DNA from 2 places in the Pseudomonas sp. GW821-FHT07E12 genome. Region 2 is predicted to be linked to the other one. Evidence: riboswitches for the same ligand, from Rfam matches in the RefSeq annotation. Region 2 holds a riboswitch; the other holds the start of a gene.
The links. A riboswitch is a leader RNA that binds a small molecule or an ion and turns the genes downstream of it on or off. The one in region 2 is predicted to bind cobalamin.
Positions count from the first base shown of each region.

Region 1: it holds a riboswitch for cobalamin, as region 2 does, so the genes downstream of both, metE (5-methyltetrahydropteroyltriglutamate--homocysteine S-methyltransferase) here and btuB (TonB-dependent vitamin B12 receptor) in region 2, are expected to answer to the same signal.

Region 1 is NZ_JBYSVX010000049.1:16,023-23,717, forward strand. Features, by position in the region: gene AC3WJE_RS19345 (S9 family peptidase) at 1-23, opposite strand, end outside; gene AC3WJE_RS19350 (glutathione binding-like protein) at 105-794, opposite strand; gene AC3WJE_RS19355 (cation:proton antiporter) at 930-2,129, opposite strand; gene AC3WJE_RS19360 (TIGR00645 family protein) at 2,235-2,843, shown strand; gene AC3WJE_RS19365 (energy transducer TonB) at 3,042-4,043, shown strand; gene AC3WJE_RS19370 (hypothetical protein) at 4,382-4,522, opposite strand; gene AC3WJE_RS19375 (porin family protein) at 4,674-5,261, shown strand; cobalamin riboswitch at 5,936-6,172, shown strand; gene metE (5-methyltetrahydropteroyltriglutamate--homocysteine S-methyltransferase) at 6,367-7,695, shown strand, end outside.
Region 2 is NZ_JBYSVX010000038.1:17,398-25,092, reverse strand. Features, by position in the region: gene AC3WJE_RS17595 (circularly permuted type 2 ATP-grasp protein) at 1-312, shown strand, start outside; gene AC3WJE_RS17590 (alpha-E domain-containing protein) at 312-1,253, shown strand; cobalamin riboswitch at 1,918-2,142, shown strand; gene btuB (TonB-dependent vitamin B12 receptor) at 2,255-4,132, shown strand; gene AC3WJE_RS17580 (hypothetical protein) at 4,260-4,835, shown strand; gene cobO (cob(I)yrinic acid a,c-diamide adenosyltransferase) at 4,843-5,454, shown strand; gene cbiB (adenosylcobinamide-phosphate synthase CbiB) at 5,451-6,368, shown strand; gene AC3WJE_RS17565 (PsiF family protein) at 6,380-6,685, opposite strand; partial or broken gene cobD (threonine-phosphate decarboxylase CobD) at 6,808-7,695, shown strand, end outside.

The sequences.
Region 1 (7,695 bases), on a different contig from region 2:
GTGAGCTTTTCGGCAGCGGACATGGTGTTTCCCAGAATGCAGACACACACAGCAGCGGTTCTGGATGACCTAAGGCCACTCAGAGCCGCTCCTGCGGCAGAGGTTCACTTCTGCCCGAACAGGTGTTTGCGCTCCTCATCGCTCAGCGGCTTGCCGGCGTTGGGGTTGACTTGCTCCCTGAGCGCGTAGGCGCGCGCCGTCGCCGGACGCGCAGCAATCTCAGCCTGCCAACGCTGTACGTGCGGATAGGGCGTCATGTCCAGCGGAGCGCGGTCATAGGCATTGATCCACGGATAGATCGCCATGTCGGCGATGCTGTAGCTGTCGCCGGCGACGAACGCATGCTTCTGCAGCTGGCCGTCGAGCACGCCCAGCAGGCGCTTGACCTCGTTGGTGTAGCGCTCGATCGCGTACGGGATCTTTTCCGGTGCGTAGACGTTGAAGTGGCCGTACTGGCCGGTCATCGGTCCCAGTCCGCCCATCTGCCACATCAGCCATTGGTTGACCGCGACCTTCTCGCGCACATCCGCGCCGAAGAAACGGCCGGTCTTGTTGGCCAGGTACAGCAGGATCGCACCGGACTCGAACACGCTGATCGGCGCGCCGCCATCGGCCGGTTGGTGATCGATGATCGCCGGCATCTTGTTGTTCGGCGAGAACGCCAGGAACCCCGGCTTGAACTGGTCGCCGGCACCGATGTTGACCGGCTTGATCGTGTAATCCAGCCCGGCCTCTTCCAGGAACAGGGTGATCTTGTGGCCGTTCGGCGTGGGCCAGTAGTACAGGTCGATCATGGCAGCTCCGATGTGGGTTTGATGCCGACGCGGCTGCGCGGCGAACAGGAACGCCGATGGTAGGCCAAGCCGGCGTACGACCACGGCAACACAGCGTTTTGCCACACCAACGCTCTACCCCACACAGGCTCCGCTCTACGATGGCGGCTGCAACGCGCGCAACTTCGGGCTTACCAGTGGAACGGTCAGCATCGTGCTGGCTACCGCCATCAGCAGCAGCGCGGTGAAGGTCGGGCTGGTGATGATCTGCTTGTCGAGCAGCACGTTGGCGAAAATGATCATGATCAGCGCCTTGGTCTGCAGCAGCCAGCCGATCAGCGAGGCTTCTCCTGGTGGCCAGCCCAGCAAACGCCCGGCCAGACGCACACCGGCCAGCTTGCCGAGCACCGACGCGACCAGCAGCGCCGCCGCGACCACGAATACCGCCGCACCGCCGACCGACCAGTCAGTCTTCAGGCCGGTGCTGAGGAAGAACACCGGCATCATCACCAGCAGCACGTGATGGCGCAGCATGTCCAAGGCCTGCTGCTCGAACCATTCCGCATCCATCACCACACCGGCCAGGAACGCGCCGACCATGAAGTGCAGGCCCGACCAGTCCGCGCCAAACGCGCACAGCGCCAGCCAGATCAGCGCCAGGTACCAGCGGTCGCGCTCGGGCACGGCCCGCATCAGCGCGCGGAAGCCGACGCAGGCCAGCGCGAACACCGCCAGGAACGTCGCCTGCCGGCCGATCCGCTCCCAGTCCAGCAACACCAGCGCCAGCACGCCCCAGATCGCGATGTCGTCCAGGCTGGCGTAGCGCAGGATGCGCTGGCCCAGTGGCGTGCGCAGCAGCGCGAGTTTTTCCATCAGCAGGATCAGGATCGGCAGCGCCGTCACCGCACAGGCCATGCCGATGCCGAGCACGAACTGCCACGGCCGGCCGGCATCGCCGCGCCAGCCGGCAAAACCGAGCATGCCGACCGCGACCACCGCGCCGGCCAGCAGCGGCACGCTCAGCGCCAATCCCGCGGTGACGCCGGTTTCGATCCGGTTGCGCCACGCCTTGCGCAGGTCCAGCTCGATCCCGGCGATCATCACGAACAGCATCACCGACCACCACGCCAGGCCGTTGAGCGTCTTGATCACGTCCGGGTTGAACACGAACCGGTAGTAGTCCGGGAACGCCTTGCCGAGCAGCCCCGGCCCGAGCAGGATGCCGGCGATGATCTGCACCACCACCAGTGGCGCGTAGTAATCGGTGCGCGCCAACCGCCACACCAGATACGGGATGGAGACGATGATCGCCATCGCGATCAGGAACACTTCGGTCGTGCTCAGCGGGTGTGCCATGGCGGCCAGAGGTGATGGGACGGCGGATTATGGCGCCAGTTGACACGCTTGGCAGCGCGAGGACACGCGGCTACCCTGCGGCTCCCCCTGTCATGCCGCCTTCCGATGCCGTCGCCCCAGAAGCTTTCGCCCGTTCCCGCCCTGATCTTCGCCTCGCGCTGGCTGCAGTTGCCGCTGTATCTGGGCCTGATCCTCGCCCAGGGCGTCTACGTATTCCTGTTCGGCAAGGAGCTGTGGCACCTGATCCACGAGGCGCCGAGCCTGGGCGAGCAGCAGATCATGCTGATCGTGCTCGGCCTGATCGACGTGGTGATGATCTCCAACCTGTTGATGATGGTGATCGTCGGCGGCTACGAGACCTTCGTCTCGCGGCTGGGCCTGGAAGGCCACCCGGACCAGCCGGAATGGTTGAGCCACGTCAACGCCTCGGTGCTGAAGGTGAAGCTGGCGATGGCGATCATCGGCATCTCCTCGATCCACCTGCTGAAGACCTTCATCGCCGCCGGCGCGCTTGGCGGCATGCCGCTGTGCACGCCGGAAGTGCTGAGCAAGACCGCCGGCCAGGTCGCCCAGGTCAGTTGCGCCACCCTGACCGAGCCGGGTGTGCTGTGGCAGACCATCATCCACTGCGTCTTCATCCTGTCGGCGATCGGCATCGCCTGGACCGACCGGCTGATGGCGGCTCCCGCGCGTGGGCGCGACGACGCCCACTGACGTGGCTTGGGTCACAGATTTTTCCGCGATGGATGCACGCCGGTCTGCCCGACCCGCGTCTGTCGATGCTAGATTGCGAGGCCTGTCGCCAGTTCCGGGAGAAGCCGGTGACGGTCCAAGCCGCTGCCGTTCAATCGCAATGGGGTCAAGGGGGAAAACATGTCGGATCTGAAGATGGGCCGTAAGGCACGAGGGGCTGTGCCGCGACTCGTACCACTGCTTTTTCTGGCGGGCCTGAGCGCCTGCTCCGGACAAGGCGACAAGCCGGCGGCCGAAACGCCCGCCGATGCCGCCAGCGCACCGGCGGCGACGCCTGCCGCCGCACCGGCCACGACCGCGCCGGCCGATGCCGCGCAGTCGTCCGAGGTCACGACGCTGTCGGTGGAGCAACTGCGCGAAGCTGCCACCCAGGCCTTGCGCGACAACCGCATGTACGCGCCGGCCGGCAACAACGCCGTCGAGTACTACCTGGCGTTGCGCGACAAGCAGCCCGGCGACGCTGCCGTCAGCAGCGCGCTGACCGACCTGCTGCCGTACACACTGATCGCCGCCGAGCAGAGCATCGGCCGCGAGGAATTCCCCGAAGCGCAACGCCTGGTGGCGTTGATCGAGCGGGTCGATCCCAAGGCGCCGGCGCTGCCACGCCTGAAGGCCGGCGTGGCCAACGGCATCCAGAACGCAGCCAACCGCAGCGCGCAGGAAAGCGATCGGGTCAAGCGGGAAACCGAGCAGAAGACCCAACAGCAGGCCGAACAGAAGCGGCTGTCCGAGCAGCAGGCCAAGGAAGCGGCCGCAGCACAGCAGATCGCCGCCCAGCAGGAAGCCGCCCGTCAGCAGGCTGCCGAGACCGAACGCCAGGCCGCCGCCCGACGCGAAGCCGAGCAGCGTGCCGCTGCCCAGCAGGCACCGGCCAAGCCAGCGACCACGGCGGCCGCGCCGGCAGCACAGACGCTGCGCCCGATCAGCACCCCGGCGCCGCGCTATCCACCCGAAGCCCTGCGTGCCGGCACTGCTGGCGAGGTACTGGTGGAAATCACGGTCGGCACCGATGGCTCGGTCACCAGCTCACGCGTGCTGCGATCGACCCCGGCGCGCGTGTTCGACCGCGAAGCACTCAACGCGATCAAGCGCTGGAAGTTCGAGCCTGTCGCCGCGCCGGTCACCACGCGCCGCACGCTGTCGTTCAACCCGGGCACCTGAGCCTGGCACGACCCGCCGGTTCAATCTGCTCGAGAAGAAAACCCGGCTCCGGCCGGGTTTTCTTTTGGCCGCGTTCGCACTTGATCTGGACGAGCGAGCCGTTCTGAAGTCATCTGGCTTTCCGACATGGTGGGCCCTTTGTGAAGGAAAGCCCGGTACAGCCAATCTCATGTGGGAAGGACTCGGGTAAAACCCGCCTTTTGTAGGAGGGACTCTGGGTGGCCTCGGGCCATCAGTCCCGACGCTTTACCGATAAAGCCCATCGGGACTGATGGCCCGAGGCCACCCAGAGTCTCTCCCACAAGATCTCTCGCGCTCGAACAGAGCGCCTTGCTTCCTCAACTGACTTTCCTGATTGACACCACCACGTCGAGCATCCACTGAGCCGCGACCACCACTCCGTTCAGGTGCCAGTCCATGCCGCTGCACATGCCATTGAAGGCCACTTCTTCGGGGAAAAAGCGCAAAAAATGCGTCATATCGATGACGCGAGTGATTCGTGAGCTTCGCTTTTCAGGTTCGTGAGCTTAGAAAAAACTAACCCTTGCTGCGTATTTCTGCGCCGCCGCGTCGGACCGCTTGCCGGTCAACGCCTGCATCGCTCCCTCTCTCCCAAGCAAGGAATTATTTATGAACAAGTCGGCCATCGCACTGATCCTCTCCGTAGCAGGCCTGTCATTGACTCCCGACGTCTTCGCACAGAGTGCCGACAACGCGGGCTGGTTCGTCGGCGGCAACGCCGGCCGCACCGAGATCAAGAAGGGCAGCTACGATGGCGGCGACACCGGCTACAGCGTCGGCGGCGGCTACCGCTGGGGGCTGTTCCCCTGGTTGGCGGTGGGCTTCGAGGTTGGCTACAACGACCTGGGCAACATCAAGGCCAAGAACCTGTTCAACAACCAATCGGTCGTCGGCGACAAGAGCCAGCTGCACGGCTGGACGGTCGGCATGAACCAGCGCTTCGCCTTCGGCCCGAAGTGGTACGCCAGCGTTCGCGGCGGCGTGTACGGCTGGCAGGGCCACGGCCTGAGCAACGACGAACTGACCGCCGAGCGCCACGATCTCGACAAGGTCTCCTGGTACGCCGGCGCCGGCGCCGGCTACAACTTCACCGACCACCTGAGCGCCGGCCTGGCCTACGACCACTACGACGCCAAGAAGCTCGGCGTCGACCTGAGCACCAACATGGCCTCGGCGAACGTCGAGTACCGGTTCTAAGTCACAAACTCGCACGAGCCTGGGGGCGTGCGATGGCGATAGCAACGATTGTTGCTGTTGCTATTGCTCGTGATTTTGCCTTCGCTGTTGCGGTTGATTTTTGCTCTTGCCGTTGGCTCTTCCGGGGCCCCTGCCGCAGCGGCGGAGACGGCGGGAAAAACCCGAAGGGCGACGCACATGGATGTGCGTCGTTTTCTGCCGCGGCATGGATGCCGCGTCAGAAAATCCCGTCGGCTCCGCGGACCCGTAGCGAAGCGAAGGGCGCGTAGGCCGGGGTGTGCTTGATCAGCCATTCGGCTGCTGTAAAGCGCTTCTTTTGGTTACTTTTCTTTGCACAAGCAAAGAACAAGTGACTCGCTCCGAAGGAGCGAAAGCCTTTGCTGTTGCAGTTGCAGTTGCTGTCGTCGCCCCAACGTCAAACCCAAGAAGCAACGTCCATGGATGATCAGCCTTCGGCTGCTGAAAAGCGCTTCCCGCATTCGCGGGGATGACGATAGTGAGATGACGATGAGATGGTGCGGAAGTCACTGGGTCCCCGCCTACGCGGGGACGACGGTAGAGGGATACCGCGGAAAGCACCGGATCCCCTTTCCGCCGAGACGACAGCGGACAAACCCCGCGAACAGTCCCCTCAAATCCCACCCCACCCGCTTGACGCCCCGCCCCCGAACGCCCACCATGTGCGCCGCCAAGGTATACATCGCTTCATTCGGATGAAGCGATGTATTTAAACGGGAATCCGGTGAAGCGGCCCTGCCGCCATTCCGGAGCTGCCCCGCAGCGGTGAATGGAAACGACCCCCGCCAACAGCACTGAGCCCTCAAGGCTTGGGAAGCGGCGGGCATTAGGCCCCCGTGCGCATGCACGGCGCGTCCATCAGCCCGAATACCGGCCTGGGCCGGAGGACACGACCGTCCTTCGTTTCGACCTGGCGCTCCGCGGGGAGCGGCCGGACGTGCGTACGCATGCGTTGCGGACGCCGTCCGTCGTGCCCGCTGGCGCCGGTTCGCCCGCGGGGGCGAAGGTCGCTGGCGTGGCGGGCACGGATGCACGACGCGCGGTTCCTTCGTTCCTCAATGCCCAATGACGCAATGAGGAAAACAACATGACGATCGTGACCAACCTGGGCTTCCCGCGCATCGGTGCGCGGCGTGAGCTCAAGCGCGCGCTGGAAAGCCACTGGCAGGGCCAGAGCAGCGCCGCGCAACTGCAGGACAACGCACGCGAACTGCGTGCGCGGCACTGGCGGCTGCAGGCCGAGGCCGGTGTCGATGTGCCGCCGAGCAACGACTTCAGCCTGTACGACCACGTGCTCGATACGGCAGTGCTGTTCGATGCCATCCCCGAGCGCTATCGCGCGCTCACCGATGCCGATCCGCTGGCCGGCTACTTCGCGATGGCGCGTGGCGTGCAGCGCAACGGCATCGACCTGCACGCGCTGGAGATGACCAAGTGGTTCGACACCAACTACCACTACCTGGTGCCGGAACTGCATGCCGATCAGAGCTTCCGCCTGCGTGGCGACAAGCCGGTCGCCGAGTTCCAGGAAGCCTTGGAGCTGGGCATCCGCACCCGGCCGGTGCTGCCCGGGCCGGTGAGCTTCCTGTGGCTGTCCAAGAGCGTGGACGGCAGCGATCGTCTCGCCCTGCTGCCACGCCTGCTGCCGGTCTATGCCGAACTGCTTGAGCGACTGCACGTCGCCGGCGCCGAGTGGGTCCAGTTGGACGAGCCGGTGCTGGCGCTCGACCTCGACCCGCGCTGGCAGCAGGCCGTGCACGATGCCTACGCCACGCTCGCCACCGGTGCGCGTCCGCAGTTGCTGCTGGCGACCTATTTCGGCGCGCTGGGCGACAACCTCGAACTGGCCGCCACGTTGCCGGTGGAGGGTCTGCACCTGGATCTGGTGCGCGGCACCGAGCAACTCGACGCGGTACTCAAGGTGCTGCCGGCCGGACGCGTGCTTTCCGCCGGCCTGGTCAACGGCCGCAACGTATGGCGCACCGCGCTGGACAACGCGCTGATCCTGGCCCGCTACGCGCAGGGCCACGTCGGCGCCGACAAGCTGTGGCTGGCGCCGTCGTGCTCGCTGCTGCACGTGCCGGTGGATCTGGAGCAGGAAAAGAGCCTGGATGCCGAACTGCGCAGCTGGCTGTCGTTTGCCCGGCAGAAGCTCGGCGAGCTGCGCACGCTGGCCGATGCGCTCGACGGCCGTACCTCGGCCGAAACCGGATTGGCGCAGGCGCGCCAGGCGCTGGAATCGCGTCGCCAGTCGCCGCGCGTGCATCGCCCCGAGGTGGAGCGCCGGCTCGCCATGCTCGGCCCGGATGCTGCGCGTCGTGCCGGTCCGTATCCGCAGCGCGCCGTCGCTCAGCAGCAGGCACTGCAACTGCCTGCCTATCCCACCACCACGATCGGTTCGTTCCCGCAGACCCAC
Region 2 (7,695 bases):
GGCATGTTGATCGGGCCGCGCTCGACCAAGCGCCAGCGCGAGCAGTTCCGCAAGCTGATCGAGGCCGACCCGCGCAACTACATGGCGCAGCCGACCCTGAACCTGTCGACCGCGCCGATCGTCACCGAGGACGGCCCGGCGCCGCGACATCTGGACCTGCGCCCGTTCATCCTCTCGCGCGAGGACACCTACGTGACCACCGGCGGGCTGACCCGGGTGGCGATGCAGGAAGGTTCGCTGGTGGTGAATTCCTCGCAGGGCGGTGGCGCCAAGGACACCTGGGTGGTCGATCTGGACGAGGACATGGCCTGATGCTCTCCCGCGTCGCCAACAATCTGTACTGGTTCAGTCGTTACCTGCGCCGGGCCGAGAACACCGCGCGGCTGGTGAGCGTGGGCAGTCTGCTGCAGCTGGACCTGCCACGCTCGGTGCGTTTCGCCTGGCGGCCGATGATCGATACGGTCGGTGCCGACGAGATCTTCAACGAGTTGTTCCCGAATGCCGGCGATGATGTCGCCGATACCGACGTGGTGCGCTTCCTGCTGCTGGACGAGCGCAACCCGTCCTCGCTGCGCAGCTCGATCGATCAGGCGCGCGAGATCCTGCGCGGCATTCGCGACACCCTGCCGCAGGAGGCGTGGGAAGCAGTCAATGACCTGCACCTGCACATCGGTGCGGAAGGCGAGCGCAGCATTGGCCGGCGTTACCGGATGGAGTTTCTCGGGCGGATCACCGATGCCTGCCTGAAGGTGTCCGGATTGCTGACCGCCAACGTCAGCCGCGATATCGGTTTCCAGTTCATGCGCCTGGGCACGGCGATCGAGCAGGCCGACATGACCACGCGCATCATCGATGCGGCCGCCTCGGGCCTGATCACGCCGCGCCAGCCGGACGATCGCGAGGCCTACCAGAACATGCAGTGGATGAACGCGCTGCGCGCGCTGGCTGCGTACCAGATGTACCGCCGGCATGTGCGTCAGCGGGTCACTGATGAGCAGGCGTTGCGCTTCCTGCTGCAGAACAACGAGTTTCCGCGCAGTGTGCAGTTCTGTTTGAGCCGGGCGGCGAGCATCCTGCCGAGCATGCCGCCGCGACCGCAGGCTGAGCGGGCGTTGATGCGGGTGTCGGGGATGATCCGCAATGCGGATCCGGTGTGGTTGGCGGCCAATGAGCCTACGGTGTTCATGGATGAGATCCAGGTGCGACTTGGGGAGTTGCACGGGGCTATTGCCGAGGCTTATTTCAGTTCTTAGTGGTGGGGCTTGGGTGTGCGGTGTTGTGACTGTAGGGGGGGATCCAATGTCTTCCACGCCATCCATCAACTGTCGTCCCCGCGAAGGCGGGGGTGAGGCGCCGCTGCTGGCGAGCCACTGGCTCGCGCGGCGCTGAGCGCCATCGGGTTCTGTCCGATGGCCGGGGATCGAAGATCCATGGACGTTGCTTCTTGGGTTTGAAGTAACGGCAACAGCAACAGCAAAGGCTTTCGCTCCTTCGGAGCGAGTCACTTGTTCTTTGCTTGTGCAAAGAAAAGTAACCAAAAGAAAGCACACCCCGGCCTACGCGCCCTCCGCTGCGCTACGGGTTCGCGGAGTCGAAGGGATTTTCTGACGCGACTTCCTGTCGCGGCAGAAAACGACGCACATCCATGTGCGTCGCCCTTCGGGTTTTTCCCGTCGTCTCCGCCGCTGCGGCAGGGGCCCCGGTAAGTCAAAGGCGAAACGCAACAGCAAAATCACAAGCAACGGCAACGGCAACGGCAACGGCCACAGCAACAGCAACAGCAACAGCGATGCCTTGCTGTGGAGGCTGATTCGGCTTCGGCCGATATTGGAGCGATCAGCGCTGGGTAAGTCGGCTGCCCTCCGGTCCGGGGAGTGCCCTCCGGCCTGCTGCCATTCAGGCCCGCTGGCTTCCTGCTACCATGCGCGCCCCTGAAGGTGACCGTCGGTGTATCGAGGGTTTAAACGGGAATCCGGTGCGTCAGCCGTGTTGGCTGGCAATTCCGGAGCTGCCCCCGCAACGGTGGGCGAGTACACGTTCCGCAGGTAATGCCACTGTGCCTTCGGGCATGGGAAGGCGTGGGACGGAGGGCGCAAGCCTTCGCTCGCGAGCCCGGAGACCGGCCACAGGATCGACCCGGCGCGCGGTGGGCGTGACCTTGGCGCGCTGTGTCCTGCGCCATCGTCCTGCTGCCCGTTCGCCGGCTTTACCCACCGTCCGCGCGGGAAGGCGCGGTAGCAGGAGCCACCTCACGATGTCGCTGTTCCCCACTGTTTCCCCACGCCGCGCTGTGCTTGCGTTGGCGCTGTCCTCGATCGTCGCCCCGGCCGTCGCCGCCGATGTCAACGACCTCGACCAGGTCGTGGTCACCGCCACCCGTACCGCGCAGACCCAGGACCAGACCCTGGCGCCGGTGACCGTGATCGACCGCGCCGAGATCGAGCGTCGTCAGGTCACCTCGCTGCCGGACCTGTTGCGCGGTGAGCTGGGTGTGTCGATCGCCAACAATGGCGGTCCGGGCAAGACCACGTCGCTGTTCCTGCGCGGCACCGAGTCCGATCACGTGCTGGTGCTGGTCGATGGCGTGCGCATCGGCTCGGCCACGGCGGGTGGTGCGGCGCTGCAGGACATCCCGGTCGAGCAGATCGAGCGTGTGGAAATCGTGCGCGGGCCGTTCTCCAGCCTGTACGGCTCGGAGGCGATCGGCGGCGTGGTGCAGATCTTCACCCGGCGTCCGAAGGGGGCGTTCACGCCGACCTTCAGCGTCGGCGTCGGCAGCGACAACGCGCGCCGCTATACCGCCGGTCTTGCCGGGCAAAGCCAGAGCGACCTCAGCGAGCACGGCGGCTGGTACTCGGTCAATGCAGTGCACGACGAGACCGATGGCATCAACGCTTATCTCAACACCGCCAGCAGTGCCTACGACCCGGATCGCGACGGTTATCGCAACGATTCGCTGAGCGTGCAGGGCGGCTGGCGCTTCAATCGCGAGTGGGATGCCGACGTGCAGGCGCTGCGCGCCGACAGCCGCAACGAGTACGACGGCACGATCTACGGCGGCAATCTCGCCAAGGGCGTGCAGCAGGTGGTCGGTGGCCGCGTGCGCTATGCACCGACCGATGCGCTCAAGCTCACCGCCAGCGTCGGCGCCAGCCAGGATCTGAGCGACGCCTACTACGACGGCACCTACGTTTCGACCTTCGATACCCGCCGCTCGCTCGGCTCGCTGCAGGCTGACGTCGATGCCGGCCCGGGCCTGCTGTCGCTGGGCCTGGACTGGCAGCGCGACCGTATCGCCAGCAGCGAGACCTACGACGAGGATCAGCGCATCAATCGTGGCGCGTTCGCACAGTGGCAGCAGAGCTTCGGTGCGCAGTCGCTGCAGGCCAGCGTGCGTCATGACGACAACAGCCAGTTCGGTGGCAAGAACACCGGCAGCCTGCTGTGGGGCTGGAACTTCGCCGAGCACCTGCGCCTGACCGCCAGTTACGGCACCGCGTTCAAGGCGCCGACCTACAACGAGCTGTACTACCCGGGCTATGGGAATCCGAACCTGAAGCCGGAAAATTCGCGCAGCCTCGAGCTGGGCCTGCGCGGTGAGTACGACTGGGGTACCTGGACGCTCAACACCTACCAGACCCGCGTCGACGACCTGATCGCCTACGACTCCTCGCTGGTGGACGCGACGCATCCGTTCGGACAGCCCAACAACATCGACAAGGCGCGCATCGGCGGTGTCGAGGCCGGTTACGACACCACGCTGGCCGGCTGGACGCTGCGCACGCGTCTGACCTGGATGGATCCGAAGGCCGACGGCGACACCTATCACGGCAACTGGCTGCCACGGCGCGCGCGCCAGACCGGCCGGATCGATGCCGATCGCCGCTTCGGTGCGTTCTCGGTGGGCGGCAGTGTGTTCGCCTCCGGCGCGCGTTACGACGACCTGGCCAACACCACGCGCCTGGGTGGCTACGGCCTGCTCGACCTGCGCGTGGGCTATGAGGTCAGCAGCGACTGGAGCGTGGCACTGAGCGCGAACAACGTGTTCGATCACCAGTACGAGACCGCTGCCTGGTACGCGCAACCCGGTCGTAATTACCAGTTGACCTTGCGCTACCATCCGGCGGAGTGATGGCGCGATGTTGTGGGAGGGGCTTCAGCCCCGACGGGGTTTGCCCGGAAAGCGTCGGGACTGAAGTCCCTCCCACAAGCTCCCAGGCCCTCGGAAATCCCGTTCCTTCTTCAGGAGAGCCTCGTCGATGAAACCCCTGTCGCGCCCCGCAGAAACCGGCCTGTTCATCGTGCTGATGGTGGTGATGGTGGCCACCCGCTTCAATCACGTCGGCGACTGGCTGCACCTGCCGGATGCGTCGATGGCGGTGTTCTTCCTGGGCGGGCTGTATCTGCGTCGGCACTGGCAGTTCGCGGTGCTGCTGGCATTGGCGTTCGCGGTGGACTGGGCCGCGATCGAGCTGGCCGGCGTCAGCGATTTCTGCGTCACCGCCGCCTATGCGCTGTTGCCGGTGGCCTATGGCGTGCTCTGGTATGCCGGTCGCGCAATCGCGCCACGGCTGGGCAATAGCTTCGGTCCGCTGGGGTTGGCGTGGGTGGTCGGCGTCGCCGCCGCCGCGTTGTCGTTCCTGATATCCAACGGCGCTTTCTACTGGCTTGGCGGCCGCTACACCGATCCGCACATGGCCGAGTACCTCGCCCGCGCATGGAAGTGGGGTCCGTTGTTCGTACGCACCACGGCCTGCTATCTGGCCGTGGGATTGGTGTTGCATGGCGTGTTGGCGAGGATTTTCGCCGCGCGTCGTCTAGCCGTTGCCAGGTGATCGTGAGATGAGCAAACCCGAACGTGACGACGCCTACTACCGCGAGCGTTCGCAGCGGCAGAAGGAACTGGTGGACCGGCGCATCGCGCGGGCGACCATCGACCGGGGTGTGCTGGTGGTCAACACCGGCAATGGCAAGGGCAAGAGTTCCTCCGGGTTCGGCATGTTGGCGCGCTCGCTCGGGCATGGCCTGCGCTGCGGCGTGGTGCAGTTCATCAAGGGCAGTTATTCGACCGGCGAGGAAGCGTTCTTCCGTTGCTTCCCCGGGCAGGTGGACTACCACGTGATGGGTGAGGGCTTCACCTGGGAAACCCAGGACCGCAGTCGTGACATCGAGGTGTCGATGGCGGCGTGGGCGCTGTGCAAGCGGATGCTGGCCGATCCGGGCTACGACTTCGTATTGCTGGACGAACTCAACATCGTGCTGGCCAAGGAGTACGTGCCGCTCGATGACGTACTCGCTGCATTGGCTGCGCGTCCGCCGCGCCAGCATGTCGTCATCACCGGGCGTGGCGCACCGGATGCGTTGGTCGAAGCCGCCGATACCGTGACCGAGATGCGCGTGATCAAGCATGCGTTCAAGGCCGGGATCATGGCGCAGAAGGGCATCGAGCTCTGAGCACGATGGCGATCGCGTGGCTGGCGGTCGCGTTGGACGTGCTGCTGGGCGAGCCGCGTCGTGCGCACCCGTTGGTGTTGTTCGGGCGCTGGGCGAACTGGTTTGAAGCGCATTGCTATCGCGATCGACGTCGCGCCGGCCTGCTGGCGTGGTGTCTGGCGGTGTTGCCGTGGGTGCTGTTGGCGACGGCGATGCAGTGGATGTTGTGGCGCTGGTCGCCGTGGGCCGGTGCCGGCTTCGTCGCAGTGACGCTGTACTTCGCGCTGGGGCTGCGCAGCCTGGGCGAACACGCGTTGCCGGTGGCACGTGCGCTGGAGGCAGATGATCTGCCGACCGCGCGCATTGCAGTGGGACGCATCGTCAGCCGTGACACCGCCACGCTCGATGCCACCCAGGTGGCCGCTGCCGCCACCGAATCGGTCTTGGAAAATGGCAGCGACGCGGTGTTTGCCGCGTTGTTCTGGGGTGTGTTGCTGGGCGCGCCGGGCGCGGTGCTGTACCGGTTGGCGAATACGCTCGATGCGATGTGGGGCTATCGCACGCCGCGCCTGCTCCGGTTCGGCTGGGCGGCGGCGCGTATCGACGACGTACTGAACTTCATTCCGGCGCGATTGACCGCGTTGACCTATGCATTGCTGGGACACACGCACACCGCGCTGCGTTGTTGGCGTGCCCAGGGACCGATCTGGAAGAGCCCGAACGCAGGCCCGGTGATGGCAGCAGGCGCCGGTGCGCTGCGGGTCGCGCTGGGCGGCGCGGCGCCGTACCACGGGCAGTGGCAGTCACGTCCCGCGCTGGGCGAGGGCGATCGGCCCGATGCGTCCAGCATCCGCCGCGCGCTGTGGCTGGTGCGCGGCGGCGTGGGGGGCTGGTTGCTGCTGCTGGCGGCGTGGGCCGCCGGGAGCATGCGATGAGGTCGGTGCCGTCAGTGGGTTTTCAGGCAACCGCTCATGAAGGTCTTGCGGGCATCGCCGGTGAGCTTCTTGGTGGCGGCCTCGGCATTGCAGTCCTTCATGCGCTGCTGCGGCGACACCTTGGCGTTGCTGTCGGTCTTGCCGCCGCTCAGGCAGGCTTTCTGCGAGGACTTGTAGTCCTCACCGGTCTTGCCCTTGTTCTGCGCCGAACACTTGGCCATCAGTTCCTGCTGGGCGGTCTTCGGGGCGGCACTGGCGAGCAGCGGCGTGGCAGCCAGGGCGAGGATCAGCAACGGAGCAAAACGATGGGTGGACATGCTGGCGGTTCCTTGGGATGTGCCCACATGCTGCACCTGAGCGGCGATGGCGAATATGTCGGCATTGACAAAAATGCCGATGTCGCTCAGCCAGCGGTCTGGCGCGCCACGCCGGAGGCGGGATGATGCTGGAGCACGGCGGCAAGCTGTTGCGCGCCGCACAACGCTTCGGCATCCCGGTCGAGCATTGGCTCGATCTTTCGACCGGGATCAGCCCGTTCCCCTGGCCGATACCGCCGGTGCCGGCGACTGCGTGGCATCGCCTGCCCGAAGACGAGGACGGTCTGCTGGACGCTGCGTGCGCCTACTACGATGCGCCGGCACTGCTGCCGGTGGCCGGTTCGCAAGCGGCAATCCAGGCCTTGCCGTTGCTGCGGGCGCCGTCACGGGTTGGGGTGATCGCGCCGGGTTATGCCGAGCATGCGCATGCCTGGCGGCGGGCGGGGCACGAGGTGCAGGTGTTGCCGGCCGAGCAACTGCTCGCACGCGTGGCGGAATTCGACGTCGTGGTGTTGATCCATCCGAACAACCCGGGGGGCGATCGCTTCGAGGTACAGACGTTGTTGGCCTTGCACGCGCAGTTGGCCACACGTGGTGGTTGGCTGCTGGTGGACGAGGCCTTCATGGATGCGACACCGCAGTACAGCCTCTGCGCGTACACGCAGCGCGACGGGCTGGTGGTGTTGCGCTCGGTCGGAAAGTTCTTCGGCATGGCCGGTGCGCGTGCGGGCTTCGTCTGCGCGGCCTCGTCGTTGCTTGAAGCGCTGCGCGAGCGGCTCGGTCCGTGGACGTTGAGTGGGCCTTCGCGTTGGGCGCTGCGGCAGGCGTTGGCTGATCGGGTCTGGCAACGGCAGGCGATTCCGCGGCTGCATGACGCGTCCGAGGCACTCGCGCAGGTGCTGCGGCGGCACGGTCTGGTGCCGAGTGCGGGGACCGCCTTCTTCCAATGGTGTCGGAGTGAGGGTGCGGCTGATCTGCACGATGCGTTGGCGCGGCGCGGCATCCTGGTG